DNA from 2 places in the Desulfocicer niacini genome. Region 2 is predicted to be linked to the other one. Evidence: riboswitches for the same ligand, from Rfam matches in the RefSeq annotation. Region 2 holds a riboswitch; the other holds the start of a gene.
The links. A riboswitch is a leader RNA that binds a small molecule or an ion and turns the genes downstream of it on or off. The one in region 2 is predicted to bind cobalamin.
Positions count from the first base shown of each region.

Region 1 (9,802 bases), on a different contig from region 2:
GGCTGGGCCGCGGAAAAGCTCACCTCCATGGTGGTCATGCCCTGGACCTCTTCCTTCCAGCTCTCTAAGGGCTGCATGGTCATCATGGCCTGAATCACCGGCACATTGAGCCTTGAATACAAGGTTTTACAGGAGGAATCGGTGAGAGTCAGGGAAAACATCATGGGGTTAAGCAGTACGTCAATGACAGGTTTGCCCTGTTTCATGAAAAAGGTTTCAGCAGCGTATTCCGCGCCCCGGTTACCCCTGGATTTATCTCTGTACCGCAGATGAAACACCGGTATAACATTGGCGCCCAGTTTTTCCGCTGATCGAATCATGGCATCAATATAGGCCAGGTTATTGTTGAGCCAGTAGGATTGGTTAAACCATATGCCCACGGTGATCCGGCCCGGAATGATTCTCTTTGCCATGTATTCCAACGGGTCGGGAATGCCTTTGATCTCCGGGTGGTAAAGCCCCTCATGGGGAAGGGCTTGGGGGGGCTGGGACCTGTCCTTAAACTCGAAAAACGTGGCCTCAAGATAAGATAAAAGATTGGTAAAATTGATCATGCCCCCGTGATTGAGATATTGGTGGACCCTGTCCCACACCGGTGTTCCAAAATGGGTGGACAAGATCTGGGCCGCCTCAATGGCATCTTCATCACCGCCCGTGGGCTGGATGTGAACCCAGGGCAATTTTTCACCCCTGTCTTTCATTTCATCCAGTCGATCAGATAGAACATCGAACGCCGGACAGGATTCCCGGCCGCCATGAAGGCCAATGATCACCACATCCGATGCAAGGCAATGGTCCACGAACAAGGCAACCTGCTTTTCATCAAACAGCTGGGTCTGGGTTTTAGCATGCACCTTTATGGCGCCGCCCTCTTTTGTAAATTGGGCCACACCAAGGCTTAAGGATGGGATCTCCATGGCAGCAGCGGAATAGTAGGCCAATGTAAACTCTTTGTTCATCACATTACTTCCTTTGTTCCGGTTTCATTGTCTGCCTGGGTGGCGGGCTCAAAAAATGCCAGGGTTCGATATAACACGCAGGCCAGGGGATCTTCGCCACTTGAATTATAGTACAATCTACTGGGACAATCTCCGGGACACGTGCCTTTAAATCCACAGGAACGACAATGATCTTCAACGTTATTTCGCAATTTATATGATTCAAGGGCAAGACGGCTCGTTTCCAAAGAAGGATAAATGCTTTCCCATCCATTTTTCTCCATCAAAGAGCCCACGTAAAAATCAGGATCAAATGCGGTTTGCGAACAGGGATAAAGATCTCCTTTAGGGGTCACGGCAAGGCTTTGTCCATGGGCCGCATGACAGAAAGCGGATGCCTTTTTCCCAACATACCGACAGACCTTGATTTTCTCCTTCTCCCGGATAACAATTGGACGTTGTCGCCCCGCATTTACCAGAGAAAGGGCCTGTTTCACCTTTTTTATACCGATTTCCAACTGCAGGGGAGAAGCGGGTTCAACACCTGTACTCTTTGCCTTTCCTTTTTGCACCAGCAAATCGAAACCAACGCCCCCGGCCATGGAAAAGCCGGCAAGGGCCAAAACCACCCGGTGTAACAGATGGGCATTGACGGAAGACACGACGCAGGTCACACTAAACGGCACTTTTTTCTGTTCCAGACATCCCAGGGCATTGAATGTCTCAGAAGCACCGCCTCTGCAGAGATCCTGCATACCCGGATCACCGTCAAGGCTGATACCAAGATTTATATTATGTGCCTTTATAAAATCCACCCCATTATCGTCCAGAAGGATGGCATTGGTTTGCATGGCAATGGGGGCATCCGGCGATATCCTTCTAATTTTACCCACCGTGTATTCAAGCTGTCTGGGGGCAAGCAGGGGTTCTCCACCGGAGATCTGTATGCTGCAATTTTTCTTATGTGCCGCAAATAGTTCAAGTGCCTGATCAATGGTATCAAACGACATGTCAGACCCGTCATCATGGGAAATGGATTTTCTATGTCCCCCGAGATAACAATAACGGCAGGACAGATTACAGCGGTCCGTCAGCATAAGAATCAAATAGGAGAGGGGGTTTTTCATGACATTTCGGCCATTTTCCGATCTATCAAACCGACAAGAGCAGATTCGGTACTCGCTGTCATATCCATGGAAATTTCCGGCCGCATTATCCCGTTGCTTGGGGTTCCATTCAAACGAAATACGGGTTTGCCCAGTTGTTTAGCCGAATCAATCAAGGTTAAATTCCCCCTGTTCAAATCTGCGGCCTCAAAACCGGCATCCACCACGGCGTCGCACTCTTGAAGTGCACTGAGTGCCGATTTGATACTGTGATCAGATACGGGTTGCAAAGTGTTTTCGATAAGGGGATTAATGTTCAATGATTTTGCCACATGGTAATCCACGTCATTTTTAAACAGCACCCCTGTTTTAACCCGATATCCCTTTTTAGACAGCAGGCGATACAAAACAGAAGCACTGCCCATGCCGCCAATGACGAAAACAGCGCCTTTTTCCATGCTCCCCCGGAATTCTATATTTCCCAACAGGCGGCTGAAACCGGCATCGCCAAAATCATAAAGATCGGAAACCGTGTCCTCCAAAAGCACATCTTCAGGGGGACCAAACCGGGCGATGGTGTTGTTTTGAATCAAAGCCACCCGGTCCGATACCCTGGAGGCCACTTCAATATCATGCAGTGATGCCACCACACAGATCCCTTTTTTACGACACATATCCTTAAGAATGGACATGATCTCCATGCGATGTTTTAAATCCAGGTGCATGGTGGGCTCGTCCAGCAGGATAATCTCGGGCTCCTGGGCCAATGCCCTTGCGATGAGAATTTTTTGGCGCTCACCATCACTTAAGGTTGACATATCCCTTAGTATGAGATCCTGGGCCCGGACCATGGACAGAGCATCCATCACCACCCGGTCATCCTCTGTATCAAGCCGACCGGTCCAACGGGTATGAGGATATCGCCCCATGGCAACAAAATCGTAGGCCTGGAACAAGGGGGGGACGGCTTTATGGGTCAGCACAACCGACATCACCTTTGCAAGTTCCGGAGCCGGTATGGTATCAAGGGATTTGCCCATGACCAACACACGCCCTTTGCGTATGGATAACAGACGTGACAAGGTCCTTAACAGTGTACTTTTTCCCACCCCGTTGGGCCCCAGAAGGGATACGAATTCGCCACTATAAAAATCCAGATTCACCGATTCAAGAACCGTTTTTCCAGGATATCCTACGGACAAATTTTCAGTTTTTAACACCGATTTGGATTTCATCATAACACCACCTTTCGTTTCATTAGCAAGCTGATAACAATGGGGGCACCAAAAAAGGCAGTGATCGCTGAAATGGGCAGTTCCACAGGAGAAAAAATCATCCGCGCAATAAAATCGCACAAACTGGTAACCACCGCCCCCACCAGAAGGCAACCCGGCACAAGAATTTTGTTATCCGAGGTGCCAAATGCCAGGCGCACCATGTGCGGTACAGCAAGCCCCACAAATGCCACGGGTCCGGCCATGGCTGTAATCATGCCGGCCAGGGCACATGAAGACAGAAGAATCAAAAGTCGGAATACCTTGATATTCACCCCCATGGATGCTGCATAATCCTCTCCCAGGAGAAAAGCGTTCAGGGGTTTGGACAGGGCATACACCAGAACACAAATTAATCCGCCTCCCAGAATCAATATCTCAATTTCACTCCACCTGAATCCGGAAAAGCTGCCCAGCTGCCACAACACAAACCCTTTGATTTTTTCTTTTTCCGCAAAGGCCACCAGTATGGAAGTGACAGCGTGGCACAAATACCCCATCATCAAGCCCACGATCAGCAGGGTAACGGCATTTTTCACCCGCCCGGCAATGCTGATGACCACCAACATCACTCCATAGGCCCCGACAAAGGCGGCCAGGGTGGCCATAAATGGATTTAACGCCGTCATTCCAAGTGTCAGAGATGTCAACATAACAAAGGAAACCGTGAGTGTTGCCCCGGATGAAATCCCCAAGATAAACGGCCCCACAATTGGATTTCGGAAATAAACCTGGAGCAAAAGCCCTGCAATGGCGAGATATCCACCCCCAAGGGCTGCGGAAATGGCCCGGGGTAATCTGATTTTCCATATAATGAACCCGTTGACGCTTTCAATATCGTGGCTGGCAAGAATGGTCCATAGTTCTGAAAATCGGATATCCACGGAGCCCTTCATGATATTAGCTGCCAGAATCAAGAGCAAAACCAGTCCGAAAAAAATATAACTGATCGTCCGCCGCCGCCACATAAGTTGACGATGGATTGTATAATCAGTGGATGGAGCAAGCGCGGATGAAGTAATCGGAGTAGTCATATAGCATTCCTTTTTTGTGTGTCTATTTGGAATAGGCAATCGGATCATTCTCAGGTAACAGCCTGAAATATTGAATCTTGTATCCAGGATAGCTTTCCGGATGAAGGATAGCCGCAATATCGATTAATATCTCATCCAGTTTATCACCGGAGTGTTTATAGTGGGGTAACGGAGAGTAGACCCGCCCGGTTTTTAGCGGCTTAATATTGGCCAGCAGCGGATTGGCCCTGGCAAGAGACGCCTTTGATGTGGCACCGCTGTCCGGTGTGCGATAGGTAAAAAAGATATCCGCATCCTGACCTGAATACAAAAAACGCTCAAGGGAAATTTCAATACAGGATTTACCAAATACATCCTCAAACTGGTAATCGCTTAATGCCAACTCCACAAGCTGTCCCACCCATGCGTTTCCCGGTTCCACAAGCACTCTTTTCTCGTAAATATCCCCCCACATTACCTTGGGTTTAACCCCGGCATTGGCCGTATCCATACGGATCTGATCCAATGCCCCTGAAACCTTATTAAAATAAGCATCCGCCTCCTTTTCCTTATTGAAGAACGGAGCCAGGAATCGAACAAACTTCATCCTGGCAGATAAACACATGGCCGTTGGTGTGGTGGTAACGGCAACCGGCACCTTCATCTCCGCCATCATCGGGATAATGGACATGTCCCATGTCAGCACCAGTTCCGGGTTAAGCTTTCGTAGTCGTTCGAAATCAAGGGCATTATAATCCCCCAGATAGGTAATCTTGTTGTCCTCCATACCCTGCACCACTTCGGGAATCGTCCAGTCTTCTTTTTTGATCAAAACCCCCACCAGACTATCCTCAAGCACGCCCAAAGCCTTTAAAATGGCAATATCAAAGGCCCCATAGGCAACAACCCTTTTGACAGGTGTTCTAACAAGTTCAGCTGAATCAACGCCATCGGGCACCGGCATACCCCGTGGTACAAGCGTCATCTGTCTTCCGGCACCATCCCTCACTCTACTAATGCCATTATCAAACCGGGTTATGGAGAAACTACCGATACTCATAAAACCGGCATCTTCATTTTTTTTGAGTTTACTTTCAGAGGTTATATCCTGCGAGCACCCACAAAATAGTGTAAGTAAAAAACAACATAAAAAAACAAAAAGAGCCTTTTTCATTTTACCTCCATATTTGTATCTTCAGCAGTTGTGCCAAAACGCATTGAAATCAGTAACATACCTTTGTTAATATTTGCCAGTCACTCCATTGATGCTTATTTAAAGAGGCCCAAAACAAAAAAAGCCCTGAATCGTTTATAAAAAACGATCCAAGGCTGTCCCTTTTTCTATCCTCAGAATCAAACAGGTGCCGGCATTGCCGTACGCAGCATCCCTATGGTTGTCCAGGTAGGTCTTCTGACTCTTGGATCAATCTACTGACTGCGCCTTCCCGTCCATCATATGGACAGTGACATTATGCAGTGTTCGTCCCCAATCACAGCGGCGGGCCCGTTCCGGATTTAAACCGGATTCCCTATTATGCAGCTTCCTGCACCTGATCAGTGATAGTTAATAGTTTGTAAAATCTTAAATGTCAATCATAAAAACTGGACAAATGCCTGCTCCGTCATATCCTCCAAAAAAATTCTGGTAAGGAACAGGTCGTAAAAAAACTTGCCCTTTTCAGAATCCATAACTGTTGAAAATTTGACGTTAATATTTGCTTGACATTAACTCACAACATTGAGCATTTTGGGCTTGGTCACAACATGGGCCACATAGGGATGGGGTCAGGTCATGACCAAGCCCAGGATTTTGAATGCGTAACATCATGGCCCAGCAGAAAGTCTAACTCATTTAAGCCGCAAAGGAATCAAACGTATTTTGGATACAAAAACAAAACTAAACCCGATATCAAAACAGCCATGGGAGCACTTGCAACAAGAAGCCATCAAACTTGGGGCAAGTGCCTGCACCGCCATATCCTCCAAAGAAATTCTGGTAAAAGAAAATCTGGCGAAGCTGTGTAACGGAGAGTATACCTGCCCGAATTATGGTCGCTCCTCAAGCTGCCCTCCCCATGTGGAAGGCCCTGCAGAATTCAGAGAATGGCAGAGCCAAAGTCAATATTCCATTGTCGTAAAAATAGAATTACCCACGTCGATCATGTTTTCCGATGAACGAAAAGGAGTAATGCGATTGCTTCACCAAATAGTCGCAGCTGTGGAGCAGAAAGCCAGAGCGACAGGTTTTAAAAAATCAAAAGCATTTGCAGGGGGATCATGTAAAGATTTATTTTGTGAGGACCAGGAAAGCTGCTGTGTAGTGACAGAAAACAAACCCTGCCGTCACATGGAATCGGCTCGACCATCCATGTCGGGCTTTGGCATCGATGTCACCCAATTAATGCTGTCTTCCGGATGGTCGGGCCAAAAAGCGGAAAAATCAAAATTGCCGTATAAAAATGACAACAGCTGGGTGGCGGGTCTGATCCTTCTGATCGGTTGAACCGGCTGACCTGAAATGAATCTTAAACCCGTAGGTTTTGTTAAAAGTCCCCTTAAAACGCAAAGCTTAGGGGCTACAAAAGACAATCTCACGCTTAAAGCTTCAATGGAAGAACTTAAAAAACAGCAAAAGTAAATTGAGACAACCCTGAATGATATCCTGATATTTGAGCCATGGCACCAACTGCTCAAAGGAATAGAGGCGTTTTCACATATTGATATTGAAGTAATTTATCATGGCCTCACTTTAACTCAAATACTAAAAGATGACGAGAAGTTGATCACAATATAATGGACATACAAATGGCTAAACATTCGGGTCGGCAATGTAAATATCTGGCCAATTCCCCATGCACGGCCCCACCCAGGATCGTTAATCAATACAGGAGCCTGTTATGAAATTTGACATTCCCTATATCCCGGACAAGGCATACGCCCTTTTTATACGGCGTCACAGGGATCGGATCGATTCGGTTTACTTTGGACTCCACCAGGGGCATGTGCTCGATTCAAGGATCAGGTTCAAGCAGGTTGCCACGGAAAGGCTTGCCGAACAGCTCAATGGGCTTTTGGTTCCCCATCTCTACTGCCTGTTAAACTCACGGTTCATGGCCCCCGATCTCTACTTTGCCCCCCTGTTTCTGACCGGACTCATGGAAAATCTTGAGATACTTATGGAGCACTCCAGCCTTGACGGAATCATCTTTTGTGATGCCTATCTTCTCAATGCCCTCTCAAGCCATGGCGGAGACCTCCTTGGGAAACTTGAGGCGGTCCCTGGCATCAACTGCATGATAGACTCCATGGACAAGGCCCGGGCCTACCTGGAACTCGTTGATCAATCTGCATTCAAACGTCCGTCAAAACTTGTTCTGGACAGGTCGTTGAACCGGAACCCCAAAGCCCTTGAAGTCCTTGTGACCCAACTGAAGAAGGCGTATCCAGGTCTAAGACTTGAACTTCTCGCCAACGAGGGATGTCTCTACCATTGCCCGTTTAAGCCGGCCCACGATGCCCAAATTTCGTTAACAAACACTGGGCTTGTCCGGGAACGGGGGTATGAGATTAACCGGGAGTGGGGGTGCATGAAAGTACTGTTCAACAATCCAGAGCGCCTGTTCAAATCACCGTTCATCAGGCCGGAGGATATCGACGACTATTCCCACCTGGTTGATACCATCAAAATTTCGGGCCGTACCCTTGGCACAGACTTTCTTCAAAACACTGTCACAGCTTATATTCAGAAATCCTATGAGGGGAACCTCCTGGATCTCCTGGACGCCATGAAGTGGATGGCGGATCATTTTTTTGTGGATAACAAGAAGATTTCAAAGCACGATGTCGACACATTGGCAAATTGCGAAAAAGAGTGTAGTAGTTGTAGGTTCTGCAAAAAAATACTTGACTCAACCACCCAAAAAAAATCGGTTCAATTCAGCAGATATTAAATAAAATAACGCTGGAAATGAATGCATGGGAGGAACGCTTAACAGCAAAATATGTTTCACCCCAAATTTTAGCATTAAGAGATTACACAGATTATCAAGGAGGGCCTGCCATTGTCTTCATGAGGTACCACCGGTTACGTCATTTACACCAACCGAGACAACGGCCATGTCAAATTTTTCCTGATCTGCTGACTCAAGATGCTTTATTACATCATAAATTTTGCATCCAGTTCGGGCTATCAGACCCCATGATAAAAGAAAGTGAGGTGCCAGTGCGGAAACAAGTTGCCCGGAAAGCGCAGATGATTGGCTGTCGGCACCAACCCCGGCGGCGGCCGAATCCCCTGTTATGAGCAGGCGCAGTGATTCCCCATTTCCTTTGACGCCACAACGATCTCCGGTGGGTTCAGGAAGCCTTGGGGTTACCCGGCGAACATAAAGGCCCTTTGCCCAAAGAATGGGGACAAGGCATGTTACTGCATATCGATATCCCATGGGTGATTTAATTTTGTTCATATCCCTCCGGTGGTATGGGTTATCCAAGATGAATCTCCAGGTGATTATCTTTATGTTGAATCGGAAAGGTTTTTAGCGAGCGTTTGGCAGCTCCGCCCACAGGATTGCCTGAGAAATCAAACACAGATCCTGACACACTGCAGCATTTGACTGATCCCGGTTTATCTCCCGGATTCAGACGACGACCCATGTGTGTACATTTGTTTTCAAATGCATGAAAAGTATTGTTTTCATCGCGGATCACGAAAATCCGATGTAAAAGCCCATTGCCCTCAAGGCGTACAGCCCCCCCAATGATGGCAAGTTCCGGTGTCCGGTCCAGGTCAATGGCAAGTATCGGTTCTGTAAAATTCCATGAATCCGGGTTAGCAGGTTGTTTTGTGTCACAAATGCCAAAAATTTTTTTAAATATACCCATAAGTTGACGTCCTTAAATAATGACTTTAGTAGTGTTTGACCCTGTAGGAAGCGAAAGGAAATTATGTAAGTGAGTCAGAAGATTTCAATTTACCACTTATATTTTTGAGACTTAGATATATCGATTTTTCAGTTGGGTTTGCAGGTAAATTGATTTGCTCTGACTCCCTAAAACCCGTCAAGAGAAGCCCTGAGTCTTGAATCCAAATGAACAACCCCCTCCTGAATCAGAGATTCAGAAGGGGGGACTCTTTGGGGAGGAGTTTAAAATCTGCTTTAAACTCGATGTTCACGTTTTTGCTGGCCAATTATGCGAGAACGGGGTCAGCCTGCCCCCTCCTTCACTATTTTACATTAATACACGATTTTTGATTTTCCTGGCAATTTCCAGACCTAATTCTCTGGCCGTATCCCACACATCAGACTGATTCTCAACTTTACAGAACTTATCCGGTGTAACGGTGATGTCGTCTCCAAAAACCCAGGGAAGGGCACTCATGGGACAGGTCTCACCATAGCCGCAGACCAGGCACTCTGGATTTCCGGTAATCTTGAGGGTACCCAGAATCTCCATTCCCTCCACCGTCA
Region 1 covers NZ_BAAHYK010000028.1:53,813-63,614, reverse strand. The annotation lists gene cobN (cobaltochelatase subunit CobN) at 1-959, opposite strand, end outside; gene ACYQ2M_RS15710 (radical SAM protein) at 959-2,065, opposite strand; gene ACYQ2M_RS15705 (ABC transporter ATP-binding protein) at 2,062-3,282, opposite strand; gene ACYQ2M_RS15700 (FecCD family ABC transporter permease) at 3,279-4,352, opposite strand; gene ACYQ2M_RS15695 (ABC transporter substrate-binding protein) at 4,375-5,316, opposite strand; cobalamin riboswitch at 5,716-5,900, opposite strand; gene ACYQ2M_RS15690 (DUF2284 domain-containing protein) at 6,211-6,834, shown strand; gene ACYQ2M_RS15685 (hypothetical protein) at 7,229-8,281, shown strand; gene ACYQ2M_RS15680 (SGNH/GDSL hydrolase family protein) at 8,399-8,797, opposite strand; gene ACYQ2M_RS15675 (Rieske (2Fe-2S) protein) at 8,817-9,215, opposite strand; gene ACYQ2M_RS15670 (flavodoxin family protein) at 9,564-9,802, opposite strand, start outside.
Region 1: linked by a shared signal. The riboswitch ahead of ACYQ2M_RS15695 (ABC transporter substrate-binding protein) and the one ahead of ACYQ2M_RS16955 (ABC transporter substrate-binding protein) in region 2 are both predicted to bind cobalamin.

Region 2 (9,802 bases):
TATGCAGTCTATGCCCAGGACAGCTGGAAGATATCCAAAAATTGGGAAGCCATTTTCGGACTGCGATGGGATTGGGCTGAATTTGATAATAGCGGTTATCAGTACAATAGCGCAGGAACGACTATGACAGATGTCACCGGCTCCTCACGTGTAGACGGTTATAGTCCCCAGCTAAACCTGCTTTATCAGCTAAATAGAAACTTTAATTTTTACACGTCTATAGGAAGAGCGTTTAAAATTCCCACACCGTCCCAGCTTTATACGGTCAATGATTATGCCAATCCAGATCTGGAGGCAGAAACGGCCATCTCCTATGAAATCGGAACAAAATACTCTTTTCAAAAAGTATCAGGCAGCGTGGCCGTTTATCTGAGCGACGTGGATGACCTGGTGGCAAAAAATGAGACTACTGTGCAATATGAAAACATTGGTAAGGCCCAAAGTAGAGGCGTCGAGGGTTCTCTTGCCTATCGGATAATCGACAGTTTGACTGTCAATTTGAATGCGAATTATACCAGGATGGAAATAAAGAAGAATCCTTCCGATACCTCCATAGAAGGCAAATATCTTGATCAGGTACCTGAATACACGGTATCCCTGGGCCTTGATTATACACTACCTGTGGGCTTTTCTGCCTCGCTGGTCGGCAGAAAAATAGGTCCTTGGTATATGGATTCGGCAAATGAAGAAGAATACGGTGGTCATTATCTTGCCGATTGTAAGCTGGGCTTTAAATCCACCTTGCTGGGGCAGGACTTTCACTGGAGTGTGGGGTGCAATAACATCTTTGATAAAAAGTACGCTGCTTCCGCTTATACCTCGGGACGTTCAAATCTTTATTATCCTGGGATGCCCCGTTATTTCTATACCTCAATAGGGTTCGACTTCTGATGATCTGATATGACTCAGGGGCTGATGCAGTCCTGGTACCGAAAAATCAGTTCCCTTTGTCTGAGAAAAACAGATGAACACAAAAAAACTGCAAGCAGGTTGGGAGAATACGTATCTCATTAAAGTGCTTGGGGGCAATACAATTTAAATGCGTTGGCCCTGGAATTCGGGGCCTTTCCTATTGACTTTTACGGTATTACAAACTAATAGATGCATTGATCAGGTGCAGAAAACTGCATAAAAGGGAATCCGGTTAAACTCCGGAACGGGCCCGCCGCTGTAATTGGGGACGAAGACTGCAACATGCCACTGTCGAGGTTATGGACGGGAAGGCGCAGTTGGTAGAATGATCCAAGAGTCAGAAGACCTACCTGGACAACCATAGGGATACTGCGTACGGCAATGCCGGTTCCTGTTTGATCTCAAGGATAGAAAAAGGGACAGCCTTGGATCGTTTTTTTAAACGATTCAGGGCTTTTTTGTTTTTGGAAGGCCGATGATAAAAGGTGTTGAATATTATATTTTCTGCAGCCATCTGTTTGACAAAAAATGGGGCAGACGGGTCAATGCACATGAAGAGGAACATGACAGCCCTTCTAAAGGTTCAGCATATTATTTTACCTTCAGATGGATGCTATGTCGGTGTTGAGCTGTCATACCGGGTTTAAAGGTGGTTTATCTTATGTTGCAAGGTATGTTACCTAAAGCATTTATCCATTCCGATAAGATCCTGGAATCCTATATGCGTCTTAAAGGTTAACTATGAATAATTTATATGAAAGAGCAGGTAAGCTTAATATTTTTGCAAGTTTTGTTGCGGGCGTACCTGGGCAAGAATCACTGTCTACCCTTGGCAGTTATATACGGTCAACCATCCTGTTCTGTTTGATTCCGGCAGTTCTTTTGGGTGGATTTTCGGCAGTCTTTGCCGAAGATTCGCCGGGAACTCAGATTACCAGCCTCTCATGGGAACAAAACGTCAACCAGCGGATCATTGATGAAACGCCTGAAAAAATTTTGTGGGTCCTGCCGGACAAAAAAAATGTCTGGATATCAAAAAGACCCAAACGAGTTGTGGTGCTGTTAACCTCACTGCTTCATCTATGGTATGAAACCGACGGCCAGGCCATTGCCCGGTGTTCAGGCAAACTGCATGTGCCAAAGCAGGCCCTGGGGCTTCCCGAGGTGGGAACATTTAACAACCCCAACGCCGAAAAAATAATTGCCCTGCAACCGGATCTGGTGATTTCATCCAACCTGCCCGCTTTCCGGCGGCTGATTCCGATTTTGGAGGAAAATAAGATCCAATACGCCTATTTTAATTATATCAACTTTTATGATTACAACCGCATATTGACATTGTTTTCAAAACTTAATCACACCGAAGACCGGGTCAGACAACTCCAGGGACATATGACTGAAAAAATTGAGGCGATTCAGGCCTCAATAAAGGGTTTTAAAGCGCCCCGGGTGCTGGTGGCATTTTCCACGGCCAATTCTGTTTCCTGCGAGGTCAACGGTTCCCAGACCTGCACGATGCTATCCATGCTGGGCGCAGAAAATATCATTCCCGACCGATTTTCCACAAGAAATCGCACCCGCATTCAATTCAGCCTCGAGCGCATCGTCTGTCTTGATCCGGATATTATCCTGCTCAACACCATGGGGGATGTGGATGAATGCCGGGACCGACTGGAAACTGAATTTTCCGGTAACCAGGCATGGGCAGGTCTAAGGGCCATAAAGGAAAATCGTTTTTTTGTTCTTCCCAAAGAATATTTTTTATACAAACCCAATGCCGGTTTCCCGGATGCCCTCCAGTACCTGGCCGACCTTTTATATGGGAAAAGGATATGAGAATAAGCTTCTTTGGCCGGGATAACAAACGTATATTGATACTGATTATTATGGCGGTTTTTTGTGTCTGCGCTTTTATTCTCAGCTTAAGTCAGGGATCCTTGAAACTGTCCCTTTCACAGATACTCCAGTCGATATTCTTTGAGTCAACCGGGCCCCATTATCAGATTATTTATAATATAAGACTTCCAAGAACCCTTGTGGCAGCCCTTGTGGGCATGAGCCTTTCGCTGTCAGGATGCATTTTGCAGGGAATCATGAGAAATCCCCTGGCATCCCCTCACCTCATCGGCATATCCGCAGGTGCAGGGCTTGCCGGTATCTTTATTCTGATTGTGATTCCCAGTGCCTTTCACCTGCTCACGCCTGCCGCATTCATCGGTGCCCTTGTGACAACTATTATTATTTATGCCCTGGCATGGCAGCAGGGATTAAAACCCACGCGACTGATTCTGGCAGGTGTTGCCGTCTCGTCCTTTATGGGGGCCTGGATCACGGCGCTTATGATTTTTTTTCCTGAACGGGTACACTCGGTTTTGGGCTTCATGGTTGGCGGACTGTCTGCAAGATCCTGGAAACATTTTTACATCATCCTGCCCTATGCTGTAACAGGTTTTTTTTTGACCATTATTTTGGCCAAGCGATTGAATATCCTCTTGCTGGGAGATGACATCGCCCGTTCTCTGGGACTGAATGTCGAAAAAAATCGACTTCTTTTTATTGCCCTTGCAGCCCTTCTGGCAGCCAGTGCTGTCAGTGTGGCGGGGTTATTGGGATTTGTGGGCCTCATCGTTCCCCATATGACTCGGTTTCTCATCGGATCGGACTATCGGTTCCTGCTTCCGGCCTGTGCACTGACAGGCAGTTGCCTGCTCATGGCCTGTGATACCGTGGCAAGGGTGGCACTGGATCCTGTGGAATTGCCGGTGGGCATTATCATGTCCGTGTTAGGCGCACCGTTTTTTCTTTATCTGTTGCGATCCAATTTTAACAAAGGGTAAACGATTATGGTGGCCCTGGACCAGAATGGCCGAGGCTTGTGATCAAGCCCAGAAATTTGAATATCCTTTTCAACCATACTAACTATTACCAGACAAGGAAAACGAACCAATGAAAAAGATATATGATATTCGGATAAAATCCCTTACAACGTTGTTTTGTTCCATGATGGTGTTGCTTTTATGCTCAATGCCGGTATCTGCCTGGACTCAGGATGGGATCAATTATATAACAGGACCTGTCTCAGACCAGGTGGGTATGTATTCATACCGAGTGAATGATCTGGTGGAATATACAAAATCAGACCCTCAAGGTCAGGTCGTAAAAAAGATATCCATCCAGCGGGATGAGCATGGTAATGTTGTGGGCAAAACGCACTATAACCAGAATAATGACCTTACATTGAAGATTTCATACCGATTTGATGCCGAAAATCGATTAACACAAAAAATTAAGCAGACACCTGATGGGAAGCCCATTAAAACCCTTCAGTATTCATATGATCCCAACACCTCCGTGTGCAGGCAGATGGATATGGATAGTGACGGCAATGTATTGAAAACACATTTTTATATGTTTAACCAGAACGGTGAGCGGATCAGAAAAAGCTCATATAACGTAGCAGGAAAACTATTACGAAACCAGATTAATCTTTTTAACGAGCAAGGGAAAAGAATAAGAGACTACGCTCTTTCTTCTGATGGGACTGTTTTGGGAAGTACCGCATATGTTTACAATGAAGACGGTTTTATGACAGATATCCATTATTTTGATAAGTCGTCTCAACTAAAGGGTAAAAGTCTTATACAACTGGATGAATCAGGTCGTCCCGTAAAAAAAAGCCGGTTTGATGCAACAGGAAAATTAAAGTCTGTAATGCAATATTCTTATAATGCCGTTCCGGCCGTTGAAAAAAAATAGGTGCATAATGAAGCTTGCATACTTTAGTGTGACATCCAATGAAGTACCCAATTTAAGTGAAGCCTGCCTATTGTTTAAAGCACAGGGAAAGCCGTTGTCGATTTATGCCCGCACCCGGACCCAGCTGGAAGGACACCCTGACAGGCAGGCAAGGTTTATTGATGCGGCCCTGGATGCAGATGCCGTTGTGATAACGATCATGGCCGGGAAACAATCCTGCCCGGCCTGGGATGCCCTGATCGATGCCCTGGAAGAAAAACGAAAGACAAGATTCCACTGCCCCTATTTTCATATCCAGCCCACAGGCAGTAATCCAGATTCCCATCAATTGGTCCAGGACCTTTCCGACGGCCTTTCCCAGGGTCAGTGGAAAAGCTTGAGTGAATACTACCGGTTTGGCGGGGTGGTCAACCTTTATAATATGCTTTTGTATCTTAATAATATCATCCATGAGACTAACCATCCGCTTCTCCCGCCGGTGCGCCAGCCCAATGAAGGACTTTATCACCCGGACCATGGGCATATTGTAGACACTGAATCCTGGTACAATAATTTTGATCCCCAAAAACCCGTGGTTGGTATTTGGTTTTACCAGAATTTCTGGACCAGTAATAATAAAGACCATATTGATGCCCTTGTCCGGGAGGTTGAACGTCAGGGAGCCCATGTGATCTGTGTGTTTCATACCCGGTTTAAAGACAAGCTTACGGGAAATAATGGTGCTGACTACGTGGTGGACAAATTTTTCATGAACAATGGTTCCCCCCGTATTGATGTGCTTATCAATCCGGTGATGTTCAGCCTGAAAACCGCATCCCCTGATTACAAAGATCTTCTAAAAACATTAAACGTTCCGGTGATCCAGGCCATGACCACCGCTCAAAGCATTGAAGATTGGGAAAAGAGTGATCAGGGTTTAAGCACAGTGGATATCACCATTGGTGTGGCCCAGCCGGAATTGGACGGGGTTATTATCGGTGTGCCCTTTGCGGCAAAACAATGGGTGGATACAGATCCTTTAACCGGGGCTGCCGTGAATAAATATTTGCCCATCCAGGAACGGATCGGCCGGTTGGTCCGGCTTTCGCTGAATTGGGCTGCCTTAAAAAGCACACCCAACAGAGAAAAAAAAGTGGCCATCATCTTTCATCATTATCCTCCCAGAAATGATCGTATCGGATGTGCCAGCGGCCTTGACAGTTTTGCCAGCGTCTGTGAAATGTTGAAAGCCCTGGATCGAGAGGGCTATTACATTGATACCCTTTACAAAGAGAGCTGTGAACTTTCCCGTATTATCCTGGACGGCATGACCTGTGACAGAAGATGGCTTCTGCCGGAACAGATGGCAGAAAAGACCAAAGCCAAGGCCGACAGAGAAGATTATATGCCGTGGCACAGGGCGCTTCCTGAAAAAATACAGAAAAAAATGACCCAGGACTGGCAGGCTATGCCCGGTGATCTTTTTGTCCATGGGGATCAATTGTTTTTCCCCGGGATTATCAACGGGAATGTCTGTATTACCATCCAACCGCCCAGGGGATATTTTGAACAGATTGACAAGCTTTATCATGACATGCACCTGTCGCCGCCCCATCATTATCTGGCCCAGTACAGATGGATATCTGAAAAATTCGGGGCCCATGCCGTGATCCATGTGGGCAAGCACGGATCCCTGGAATGGCTGCCGGGAAAGGCTGTGGGTTTAAGCCGGCATTGTTACCCCGATATTGCCATTGGGGATCTGCCCAACCTCTATCCGTATATCATAAATGATCCCGGTGAGGGCACCCAGGCCAAACGAAGATCAGCCGCCTGTATTATTGATCATCTCCCCCCGGCCCAGACAACGGCAGGTCTTTATGATGAACTGGCCAAGCTTGACAATTTCATGGACGAATACCGGGATGCGAAAATCCAGGACCCATCAAAATTGCCCATGCTGTTGGAAATGATTGTAAAAGAAGCCGGGGCACAAGGTATTCTTGACGAGCTGAATCTAAACCTTGAGCAGGCCTTGTCGGAGGGTTCTTCTTTTCTCGAACAGCTTCACCATTTTCTGGAAGAGATCCGGGATACGGCAATTGCCGATGGACTGCATATCATGGGCCAAGCTCCTGAAGGTGAACGTCTGGTCTCCACCCTGGCCCAGCTGACCCGGCTTGCCAACGGGTCTGTTCCCTCCCTTAGAAAATCGGTCATGAAGGTGATGGGCGGGAATACACAGAAGGATGCTCTGTCAAAATTCCAGAAACAGGCCCAGGATCTCTGTGAAGCCCTGTTAGATGAACTTCTAATGTCGGACATGTCATTGAAGGCCATCACATCGGTTCAGATGAAACACCTGGGAAAATCCCACGCAGATGTCACCCAGGCGTTGACTTATGTGGCAAAGGATCTTCTGCCCAAACTTCAACAGACAAAAAACGAAATCCAGGCAGTGCTGGACGGGCTTAGCGGCAGGTTTGTTCTCGAAGGACCTTCAGGCGCGCCCACACGGGGACAGGCGGATATTTTGCCCACAGGCCGTAATTTTTTCTCTGTGGATCCCCAGAAAATCCCCACACCTGCAGCCTGGAAGGTGGGAAAACGCATGGCAGACGCTTTGATTGATCGCTATCAAAGGGAGCATGGCAGCTATCCTGAAAAAGTCGGTATTGTGTTATGGGCAAGTCCCACCATGAGATCAAAGGGGGATGATGTTTCCCAGATTCTCTACCTGATGGGGGTAAAACCGGTGTGGCAGAAAGGTTCCGGGAAGGTTCGGGGAATCGAGATAATTCCCATGGAAAAATTAGGCCGTCCAAGGATTGATGTCAGCCCAAGGGTATCCGGTATTTTTCGGGATGCATTTCCCCTTCTCATGGATTTGATCGATGACGCGGTTCAGATCACGGCAATGATAAATGAGCCGGATGAGTCTAATTTTATCCGGCGCCATGTGTTCAAAGATGTCAAGGAGTATGAAAAGGACGGACAGGACCAAAAGAGTGCCTTTCGAAAAGCAACCTTCCGGATATTTGGCTCTCCACCGGGCAGTTATGGCAGCGGGGTGTCAAAAATGGTGGAATCCAAAACCTGGGAAACCACCGATGATTTAGGCAATATGTTTATTCAATGGTCATCCTATGCCTATGGGAAAAATACCTTTGGCGCCCCGGCGGAAACACAGTTCAGAAAAAGCCTTTCACGCATGTCGGTCACCGTAAAAAATGAGGACACAAGGGAAAAAGACATGATGTCCTGCACGGATTTTTACTCCTACCATGGCGGGCTGATCACAGCGGTTCATGCGGTTCAGGGGAAACGTCCCTTTTCTGTTACCGGGGATTCCTCGGATCCTGAACAGGTGGTGGTCCGCACAACAAATGAGGAGGCAAGGCATATTTTCAGGGCACGCCTTCTTAACCCGGTGTGGCTTGAAGGGCTGAAAAGACATGGGTTTAAAGGTGCCGGGGATATTTCAAAGGCCATGGACATTATCTTTGGGTGGGATGCCACCGCCGATGTGATAGATGATCATTTGTACACGCAATTTGCCCGGAAAGTGGCTTTGGACAACAAAATGCAGGAGTGGATGAAATCCGTCAATCCCCATGCGCTTGAAAATATTCTGGCCAAACTTCTGGAGGCCGTTTCCCGGGGCATGTGGCAGGCGGGCAAAGAACTCGAAGATGAGCTTAAACAAGAGTACCTCGATATTGAGGGGACCATTGAAGAGTTGACCGAACAGGCTGAATAAACACCGCTCCAAGACACTGGAAACTAAGGTGTTTATCGAATCGATATCCAGAATGCTGGCATTGATTGGGATTTTCAGATAAATGGACGGAAAAACAGTATGGAAAAGAGCATAAACACAAAACCCCTGCCATAATAAAGCTTCCTGATCGCAATTTTACTGCTTGACACATTCTTATTAATGGGATAAGAACTTTTTACTTGCAATATGAAATTGCTGCTGTATTGAATGAATAGAGACCATTGTCAATGATGAGCCAAGAAGGCCAGATAGAAGAGATATCTGGATTCTTGGCTTTTTTTTTATGAAAAAAAGAGAGGAAATAATCGACTCATAAGGTTTCATCATAAAGCACAAGTAAAAATACGTTGAAATATTCGCAATAGATAGAGGGGGAAGACAGCAGATACCCGGCCAAGGACACATGCTGCCTTCCGGTTGAACCCCTTGATGATCAAGGAGTCTATTCCTTCCTTATCACCTGACTCATCTTGCGTCAACAATAAGAATCTACCACAGGCAGGCTTTTCCCACAGGCTATATCATATATGTTTGAAAAGCATGGATATAGCTATGTCTTGTCAAGAAAGATAGGATAACTGTTTTAAATTATTAATATTTATGCTTCAAACTTTGCAAAAGTTCTTTGATGGATATTCAATAAGTTAAGATGGGTATCGGGAATTGCCGGGATGGATAATTATCTATCATTGACTGTTTCTAAAAAAATAGAAGGAGAAAAATGAAACCCAAGATTAAAAAGAACTACCGGATTGCTGCAGTGCTTATCATGGGCATGCTCATGGTTCATTCTAACGTTGCATCCGGCAATGAAGAGCCTTTTCAGCTGGGAGTTATCACCGTGACCAGTCCTGGAATTGAACAGAACATTGAAGATGTACAGGCAACGGTTGAGATCATCCAATCCCAACAGCTCGAAACTCTTTCAGGACGAAGCCTTTCCCAGGCACTTCAACAGGCGACTGGTATTGTGGTCAAGGACAGTGGCAGCAATTCAGACCTTTCTCTCAGGGGGTTTGAAGGGGGACAAACCCTTATCCTTGTGGATGGCATGCGACGCACCGGCAAATATGGAAGCACGGACCTGAACGGAATTCAGCAGGAAGATGTCGAGCGAATCGAAATCGTTCGGGGTCCTATGTCTGCCCTGTACGGTTCAGATGCCATGGCCGGAATAGTAAACATCATCACCAGGAAAGCTTCGGCCAAGAAAGCCTTTACCGCTAAAACCATCTGCGGTATGGCCCAGAACAGGGATAGGGAGACCCTCATTTTTCGTGCAAACGGCAACCTTGGACAGGTGGGAAACAGCTACCATCGAATTTCAACGGAAATAAAAAAACGGGACAGATACCGTATGGAGGAAGATCAACC
Region 2 covers NZ_BAAHYK010000032.1:66,425-76,226, reverse strand. The annotation lists partial or broken gene ACYQ2M_RS16960 (TonB-dependent receptor domain-containing protein) at 1-891, shown strand, start outside; cobalamin riboswitch at 1,096-1,280, shown strand; gene ACYQ2M_RS16955 (ABC transporter substrate-binding protein) at 1,654-2,748, shown strand; gene ACYQ2M_RS16950 (FecCD family ABC transporter permease) at 2,745-3,749, shown strand; gene ACYQ2M_RS16945 (hypothetical protein) at 3,937-4,668, shown strand; gene cobN (cobaltochelatase subunit CobN) at 4,676-8,407, shown strand; gene ACYQ2M_RS16935 (TonB-dependent receptor plug domain-containing protein) at 9,150-9,802, shown strand, end outside.